One region of the Geodermatophilus sp. SYSU D01180 genome, then DNA from elsewhere that is predicted to be linked to it. Evidence: riboswitches for the same ligand, from Rfam matches in the RefSeq annotation. Region 1 holds a riboswitch; the other holds the start of a gene.

The links. Region 1 has a riboswitch for S-adenosylmethionine ahead of thrC (threonine synthase). Riboswitches for the same ligand answer to the same signal wherever they lie in the genome.
Region 2: linked by a shared signal. The riboswitch ahead of ACI8AA_RS21460 (bifunctional o-acetylhomoserine/o-acetylserine sulfhydrylase) and the one ahead of thrC (threonine synthase) in region 1 are both predicted to bind S-adenosylmethionine.

What each region holds. Positions count from the first base shown of each region.
Region 1 covers NZ_JBJGZH010000008.1:96,883-101,254, forward strand. Annotated here, with positions in the region: gene ACI8AA_RS09820 (hypothetical protein) at 1-77, opposite strand, end outside; gene ACI8AA_RS09825 (cold-shock protein) at 94-294, opposite strand; gene thrC (threonine synthase) at 517-1,818, opposite strand; SAM riboswitch class I at 1,831-1,954, opposite strand; gene ACI8AA_RS09835 (HAD family hydrolase) at 2,016-2,837, shown strand; gene ACI8AA_RS09840 (ABC transporter permease) at 2,945-3,817, opposite strand; gene ACI8AA_RS09845 (alpha/beta fold hydrolase) at 3,814-4,372, opposite strand, start outside.
Region 2 covers NZ_JBJGZH010000034.1:12,076-16,447, forward strand. Annotated here, with positions in the region: gene metX (homoserine O-acetyltransferase MetX) at 1-938, opposite strand, end outside; gene ACI8AA_RS21460 (bifunctional o-acetylhomoserine/o-acetylserine sulfhydrylase) at 940-2,232, opposite strand; SAM riboswitch class IV at 2,277-2,393, opposite strand; gene ACI8AA_RS21465 (NAD(P)H-dependent flavin oxidoreductase) at 2,417-3,457, opposite strand; gene ACI8AA_RS21470 (acetyl/propionyl/methylcrotonyl-CoA carboxylase subunit alpha) at 3,481-4,372, opposite strand, start outside.

The DNA of each region.
Region 1 (4,372 bases):
CACGGCGCCCAGCTGGCCGGCGGCGGCCCGGGAACGGCTGCGGCCCGGCTCCCGCGGAGGGAACCGGGCCGCAGCACGGGGGTACGGAGGAGCTCAGGCGACGCGGACGCCGTCGGCCTGGGGGCCCTTCTCGCCCTGGACGACCTCGAAGACGACCCGCTGGCCCTCGTCGAGGCTCTTGTAGCCGTCCATCTGGATGGCCGAGTAGTGGACGAAGACGTCCTGGCCGCCGTCGACGGCGATGAAGCCGAAGCCCTTCTCGGCGTTGAACCACTTCACGGTGCCCTGTGCCACGTGTGCTCCCACGTTGGTGCGTGCGGACGGTCCCCGTGATCCGGGGACCGGGGTACAGCTCTTCCGCCCGTCGGACACGTGCGTGGAACTGACGACCGCGCGAGACGGTACAACAGGCACGCCGCCGTGGGGAGATCCTGGACACACGACTCGGGACGATCCGGCGGAGATGTCACCCGCCGGATCGACGTCGCCGGCGAGGCTACGCCCCCGCCGCGGGGCTCAGCCGATGAGCCCCGCGGAGCGGACCGACCGCAGCGACGGCTCCACCCGGTGGGTCGGGCCGACCACCGGCAGCAGCGGGTCGAGGGTCTTGAGGCCCTCACCGGTGTTGAGGACGACGGTCTCCCGGCTCGGGTCCAGCCGGCCGTCCTCGACCAGCTGCCGCAGCACCGCCACGGTCACGCCGCCGGCGGTCTCGGCGAAGACGCCGGTGGTGCGGGCGAGGTCGCGGATGCCCTGGACGATCTGCTCGTCGCCGACCCGGCCGACGGCGCCGCCGGTGCGGCGGATGGCGTCGAGCGCGTACGGGCCGTCGGCGGGGTTGCCGATGTTCAGCGACTTCGCGATGCCGGTGGGCTTGACCGGCTTGACGACGTCCCAGCCGTTGTCGAACGCGGTGGCGATCGGGTCGCAGCCGGCGGACTGGGCGCCGAAGACCCGCCACTCGGTGTCCGCGACGATCCCGGCCTCGACCAGCTCCCGCCAGGCCTTGTCCACCTTGGTGAGCAGCGAGCCCGAGGCCATGGGGATGACGACCTGGGCCGGGATCCGCCAGCCGAGCTGCTCGGCGATCTCGTAGCCCATCGTCTTGGAGCCCTCGGCGTAGTAGGGCCGCACGTTCTGGTTGACGAAGGCGGTGTCCTCGAACTCGTCGGTCTCGGCGAGCTCGCTGGTCAGCCGGTTCACGTCGTCGTAGGAGCCGTCGACGGCGACCAGCGTCTGGCCGTAGACCGCCGACTGCACGACCTTGCCGGGCTCCAGGTCGGACGGGATGAACACGAACGACGGCAGGCCGGCGCGGGCGGCGTGCGCGGCCACCGAGTTGGCCAGGTTGCCGGTGGAGGCCGCGGCGATCTTGCGGTAGCCCAGCCCCTTCGCGGCGGTGGCGGCGAGGCTGACCACGCGGTCCTTGAACGAGTGGGTGGGGTTGGCCGAGTCGTCCTTGACCCACAGCCCGCCGGTGATGCCGAGCTCGGCGGCGAGCCGGTCGGCGCGCACGAGCGGGGTCATGCCCGGGTCGAGGGAGACGCGGTCGGCCGGGTCCTGGCCCACCGGCAGCAGCGCGGCGTAGCGCCAGATGTCCTGCGGGCCGGCCTCGATCTGCTCGCGGGTGACCTGCCGCATGAGCTCGGGGTCGTAGTCGACCTCGAGCGGGCCGAAGCACTGGGCGCAGGCGTGCTCGGCGATGAGGCCGAAGGTGGCGCCGCAGTTGCGACAGACGAGGCCGCGGGCGGGGTTGGGCGGGACCGGGCCGCCTGCGGCGGAGTCGGCCTGGAGCGAACCGGGAGCGGTCAGGGTCATGCGACGACTACCTCCTCATCTTCCCCGCGTCGGGCCGTCGAGCCGCGCGGGACGGAATTGGCACCTCTCGCCGCTGTCGCGAGCGCGGTTGCCGGGGCTTCACCGGGCCGTGTCCCTCTGCCCCTCTGGATGAGTGGAACGGGCCCGACTCTACCCGGCTGCCGGGACCGCCCCCGGCCCCGGCCATGCTGGGCGCCGTGGCTGCGCGCATCGTCTACACCGACCTCGACGGCACGATGGTCGGACCGCGGGGGTCGTTCTGGCACGCCGCCGACGGCTCCCCCACGGCCGAGCCGGCCGCGGCCCTGCTGGAGCTGCACACCGCCGGGGTCGCGCTGGTGATCGTCAGCGGGCGCACCGCCGACCAGGTCACCGAGGCGGGGCGGATCTTCGCCGCGGACGGCGCGATAGCCGAGCTCGGCTCGCTGGTGACGTGGAAGGGCGGCCGGGAACGGCACGAGCTGACCGGTGAGCTGCCCGCCGAGTACGCCGGCCGCACGCCGATGGACGTGATGGCCGAGCTCGGCGTCGTCGACGCGCTGTGCGCCGCCCACCCCGGCCGGCTGGAGTGGCACGCGCCCTGGCACACCACGCACGACGGCGACGCGCTGCTGCGCGGGTTCGTCGACCCGCTCGCCGTCGACGCGTGGCTGGCCGAGCGCGGGTTCGGCTGGCTGACGCTCAAGGACAACGGCGCGATCCCCGCCTCGGCCCGGCTGCGGCTGGCGCCGGAGGGGCAGCTGGCCCGCGTCTACCACCTGATGCCGCGCGGCATCTCCAAGGGCGCGGCGATCGCCTGGGACCTCGACCGGCGTGGCGTCGACCCCGCGGACGCCGTCGCGATCGGCGACAGCGCCAGCGACCTGGAGATGGCGCCCGCCGTCGGCCGGCTGTGGATCACCGCCAACGGCGCGGAGGTCGACGGCATGGCCGGGTTGCTGGGCGCCGTCCCCAACGTGTCGGTGACCACCGAGCCGATGGGCGTCGGCTGGGCCGAGGCGGTCCGAGCGAGCCTGTGAGCGGGTCGTGCCGAGTGGGCCCCGGAGGGGTCCGCGCAGGCGCGACGGAAGGGCTCCGCGGCGCTGGGGACGGCTCCTGGCCGCGGCGTCGCCCGGTAGGGCGACCGTTACGACGTGACGTCGCGCCGGGCGAAGTGGCGGAAGCCCAGCGCGGTGAAGACGGCGGCGTAGACCAGCGACTGGACGACGCCGCGGAACAGGTCCGAGGAGTCGACCGGCGTCTGCAGCAGGTCGGTCCAGGCGAACTCCTCCGCGGTGGGGAACCAGTCGCGGATCGACCCGAGCTGCTCGACCTGGTCGAGGATGGCGAACACGACCGTCGTGAACACCGCCCCGCCGACGGCGGCCAGCGGTGCGTCCGTGATCGTGGACAGCCAGAACGCCAGCGTGCCGACCACGAGCAGGTGCACGGCGAGGTAGCCGAGCATCCCGGCCAGCCGCAGGAACCCCTCGCCCTGCGACAGGGTCACCCCGATCGGCGTCTCGATCTCGCCGAACCCGAACGCCAGGCCGCCGGCGACCACCGCGACGACGGCGAGGGTGAGCAGCGCGCCCACCGACTGGACCAGCGCCGCGAGCCACTTCTGCCGGAGCAGCCGCATCCGGGGCACCGGCGTGGCCAGCGTGTAGCGCAGCGACCCCCACTGCGCCTCGCTGGCCACCGTGTCGCCGAAGAACAGCGCGTAGACCACGACGAGGAAGAACGACGTCGTCGCGAACAGCACGAACAGGGTGAAGTTCAGCCCGCTGGCGGTGGCGACGTCGACCAGGTTGATCCGGCTGTTGGTCTGCGCGTCCTCGCTCGCCCCGAGCTGGAGCGCGGCGATGAGCACCAGCGGCAGCGCCACCATCGCCACGAAGACGCCGATCGTGCGGCGCCGCTTGAACTGCCGCCGCAGCTCGACCGACAGCCGCAGCGTCCGCTCGGGCCGGTAGCCGGCGACGGCGCCGGTGGGCTGGACGTGCTCGGTCGCGGTCACGACTCCCCCACGAGTGCCAGGAACGCGTCCTCCAGGCGGCGGCGCGGCGTGAACTGGTCGACGGCGACGCCCGCGGCCACCAGCGCCTGCAGCGCCGCCGCCCGCGAGGTCTCGGGGCCGAGGTCGGCGACCAGGCCCTCGTCGGTGCGCTCGACGGCGACCCCGGGCAGCCCGGACAGGACGGCGGCCGCGCGGTCGGCGTCGGCGTCGTCGGAGAGGCCGACCAGCACCGCGCCGCCGGTGCCGACGATCTCCTCCACGGTCCCTTGCGCGATCTTCTGCCCCTTGGCCATGACCACCACGTGGGTGCACGTCTGCTCGATCTCGCTGAGCAGGTGGCTGGAGACGATGACCGTGCGGCCTGTGGCGGCGTAGTCGCGCAGCACCTCGCGCATGGCGTGGATCTGCGGCGGGTCCAGCCCGTTGGTCGGCTCGTCGAGGACCAGCAGGTCGGGCAGGCCGAGCATGGCCTGGGCGATCGCCACCCGCTGGCGCATGCCCTGGCTGTAGCGGCGCACCGGCCGGTCGATGGCCGCACCCAGGCCGGCGACCGCG
Region 2 (4,372 bases), on a different contig from region 1:
CGGTCGGAGTCGACGCCGGCCACCACCGCCCGCGCGGTCACCCGGGCCAGCGCCGCCTCCACCCCGCCCCGGCCGCGGCCGACGTCCCAGGTGTTCATCGCCTCGGTGAGCACCAGGTAGCTGCCGGCGTCGAACCGGCGGGCGAGCTTGTCGGCGTGGTGGTCGAGGTAGGAGGCGACGGCGAACCGGCCGTCGGCCTGCACGGCCGCGCCGAACCGCTCCTCCAGCTCGAACGCGCTGCGGTAGGTGAGGTGCGCGATCCGCCGGGCGACGCCGAGCCCCGCGACCGGGTCGGCGCGGATCGCGGCCTGCTGGGTGGTCTGGGTGCCGATCTGGTCGGCGGTGGCCGCAGCGCCCGAGGCGAGGAAGAACAGCCCGGCCACCCGGTCGGGCAGCGCGACCGCCCACTCCAGCGCCCGCATCCCGCCCATCGACCCGCCGACGACGGCGGCCCAGCGGTCGACGCCGAGCGTGTCCGCGAGCGCCGCCTCGACCAGCACCTGGTCGCCGACGGTCACCTCCGGGAACCGCGGGCCCCACGGCCGGCCGTCGGGCGCGGTCGAGGACGGGCCGGTGGTCCCCTGGCACCCGCCGAGCACGTTGGCGCAGACGACGAAGAACCGGTCGGTGTCCAGCGCCGCGCCGGGGCCGACCAGCGACGCCCACCAGCCCGGCGTCGGGTGGCCGGGCCCCGCGGGGCCGGTGACGTGGCTGTCGCCGGTGAGCGCGTGCTCGACCAGCACCGCGTTGCCGCCGTCCGGGGCGAGCGTGCCCCAGGTCTCGTAGGCCACCCGGACGCCGGGCAGCACCCCGCCGCGTTCGAGCCGGACCGGTCCGTCCAGGTCGAGGAAGAGCCGGTCCCCGGGGGGGTCGCCGTCGCGCCACCCGCCGGTGCGCGGCGGGGTGCGGGACGCCGGGACGTCCCGCACCCCGCCCACGTCAGGCGCCCTTGGCGGCGCGGAAGCCGGCCTCGAGGTCGGCGAGGATGTCCTCGATCCCCTCCAGGCCGGCGGCCAGGCGCACGAGGCCGGGCGTGACGCCGGTGGTCCGCTGCTCCTCCGGCGTGAGCTGCGAGTGCGTCGTCGACGCCGGGTGGATGACCAGGCTGCGGACGTCGCCGATGTTGGCCACGTGGCTGTGCAGCTCCAGCGCCTCCACGAAGCGCTTGCCCGCCTCGACGCCACCGCGGATCTCGAACGCCAGCACCGCGCCCGCGCCGCGCGGGGCGTAGCGCTGCTGGGCGGCGTGCCACGGCGAGGACGGCAGGCCGGCGTAGTGCACCGACTCCACCTCGTCGTGCGCCTCGAGGAACTCGGCCACCCGCTGGGCGTTGGCCACGTGCCGCTCCATGCGCAGCGACAGCGTCTCGATGCCCTGCACGACCAGCCAGGCGTTGAACGGGCTGATCGCCGGGCCGAGGTCGCGCAGCAGCTGCACCCGGGCCTTGAGCGCGTAGGCCGGCGCGCCGAGGTCGGCGTAGACGACGCCGTGGTAGGTCGGGTCCGGCGTGGTGAAGCCGGGGAACCGGCCGCGCGTCCAGTCGAAGTTGCCGCCGTCGACGATCACCCCGGCGATCGCGGTGCCGTGGCCGCCGAGGTACTTGGTGGCCGAGTGGACGACGACGTCGGCGCCGTGCTCGAGCGGGCGCACGAGGAACGGCGTGGCGATGGTGTTGTCGATGATCAGCGGCACACCGTTGCGGTGCGCCACCTCCGACACCGCGGAGATGTCGAGGACGTCGCCCTTCGGGTTGCCGATCGACTCGCCGTAGAACGCCTTGGTGTTCTCGCGGACCAGCGACTGCCAGTTCTCCGGGTCGTCGGGGTCCTCGACGAAGGACACCTCGACGCCGAGCTTGGGCAGCGAGTGGTGCAGCAGGTTGTACGTGCCGCCGTACAGCGACGCCGAGGCGACGACGTGGCTGCCGGCCTCGGCGACGTTCAGGATCGCCAGGGTCTCGGCGGCCTGGCCGCTGGCCACCGCGAGCGCGGCGACGCCGCCCTCGAGGGACGCCACGCGCTGCTCGAGCGCGTCCTGCGTCGGGTTCATGATCCGCGTGTAGATGTTGCCCATCTCGGCCAGCGCGAACAGGTCGGCGGCGTGCTGGGCGTCGCGGAACTGGTAGCTGGTCGTGGCGTAGATCGGCAGGGCGCGGGCCCCGGTGGTGGGGTCGGGGCTGGTCCCGGCGTGGATCTGCCGGGTCTCGAAGCTCCAGCTCTGCTGGTCGGGCACGGCGCCGTCTCCTCTCGCTCGCGGAGACCCCGCGGCGCACGGAGGGCTCCGTCTTGCCGCGCGGCGGGCGCCGCGCGGCCGGCTCTTCCCCTGGGAGCACCTCGGACGGAGGAGAGGTTGCCGGGCAGCCAGCCAGGTACTTGTCGCTGCCTCTCGTGAGCCTGCGCGGAACCCTAGCGCCAGGTCAGGAGGCGCCGGGCCGGGGGTGCGCGAGAGCGGCCGCGGCGTCGTCGGCGAGGCGGGCGACGAGCTCCCCGGCGGGCAGCGCCTCGGCCAGCGCGTACGCCTGCCCGGCCCACATGCTGACCGCCTCCGGGTCGCCGGCCTGCCGGGCCGCGGCGCGCAGCGGCGTCGTCAGGTGGTGGACCTGCGGGTAGGCGGCCGGGGCCGCGGCGGTGTGCTCGGCCAGGAAGCGGTTGACCAGCCCGCGGGCGCGCCGGCCGCTGAACGCGCGGGTGAGCGCCGTCGGCCGGCCGCCCCCCAGGGCCGCCCGGTGCGCGGCGCCGGTCCCCGCCTCGGGGCAGAGCAGGAACGCGGTGCCCAGCTGCGCGGCCTCCGCCCCGGCGACGAGCACCGCGGCCACCGCGGGGCCGTCGACGATCCCGCCGGCGGCGACCATCGGCAGGTCCACCGCCCGGGCGACCAGGCGCAGCAGCGGCAGCAGCCCGTACTCGCCGGCCCCGTCCTCGTCGCGGAGGCCGCCGCGGTGCCCGCCGGCCTCGACGCCCTGCACCACCAGGGCGTCCGCACCGGCGTCGCGGGCGGCCACGGCGTCCTCCGGCGAGGTGACCGTGACCAGCACGGTGGCGCCGGCGTCGTGCAGCGCGGCGACCATGTCGGGCCGGGGCAGGCCGAAGGTGAACGACGCCACCGGCACCCGCTCCTCGGCGAGGACCGCGACCTTGGCCTCCCACGCGTCGTCGTCGGCGCGCGGCTCGCCGAGGTCCACGCCCCACCGCCGCGCCTCCGGCCGGAGCCGCTCGGCGTAGCGGCGCAGGGCGCCCTCGTCGGCGGGCGGCCCGGGGACGAAGACGTTGACGCCGAACCCCTCACGGGTCCGCGCCCGGACGGCGCGGACCTCCTCGCGCACCGCCTCCGGCGTCCGGTAGCCGGCGGCGAGGAAGCCCAGGCCGCCGGCCTCGGACACCGCCGCGGCCAGCTCCACCGTCGACGGCCCGCCGGCCATCGGCGCCTGCACGACCGGTCGACGCAGCCCCAGCACCATGCCGGGCATCCTGCGCCCGCGGCTCAGGCGGGGGTGAGCCGGGCCAGCACCTGGTCGAGCGCGACGCGGTCGCCGGGGGCGACGAGCAGGGCGACGACGCCGTCGGCCGGCGCGCGCAGCGTGTGCTCCATCTTCATCGCCTCGACGACGACCACGGGGTCGCCCGCGCCGACCTCCTGACCGTGGGAGGCCGGGGTGGCGATCACCGTGCCGGGCATCGGGCTGGTCAGCTCGGGGGCGTGCGCGGCGGCGTCCGGCCGCAGCACCGGCCGCCGCGCCCGGCGCAGCGCCCAGTCCGCGCCGCCGGCGTGCACGAACAGCGCGTCCCCGTCCTCGGCCACCCGGCAGTGCGACCGCACGCCGTCGCGCACCAGCGCCAGGCCGCCGTCCTCGGGTGCGCAGCTCAGCGGGCCGGCGTCGGCGCCGTCCAGGCCGGCCCGGGCGGCGGCGGGCGTGCCGGTGAGCGTCACCGTCCGCTGCCGCCCGCCGGCCTCCAGCCGGACGATGAACGGGGCCGACGGCGCGCCCGCGCGGAAACCGGTGGGCGCGCTCCACTGGTCGGCCGGGTCGGCGGCGGCCCAGGCGGCTAGCCACACGTGCGCGGCGGCGGCGAGGACGGCGTCGTCGGGGACGGCGGGCGGCTCCCAGGCGGCGGCGAACCGGTCGAGCAGCGCGGTGTCCAGGTCGCCGGCGCGGACGGCGGGCTCGGCGAGCAGCGCCCGCACGAACCCGACGTTGGTGGTCACGCCGAGCACCGCGGTCTCCGCGAGCGCGCGGTCCAGGGCGGCCAGCGCGGTGGCGCGGTCGGGGCCGGCGGCGACCACCTTGGCGAGCATCGGGTCGTAGTCGGAGCCGACGACGGTGCCGGCGGCGATGCCGGAGTCCACGCGGGCGCCGGCGGGCTCGGCCAGCGCC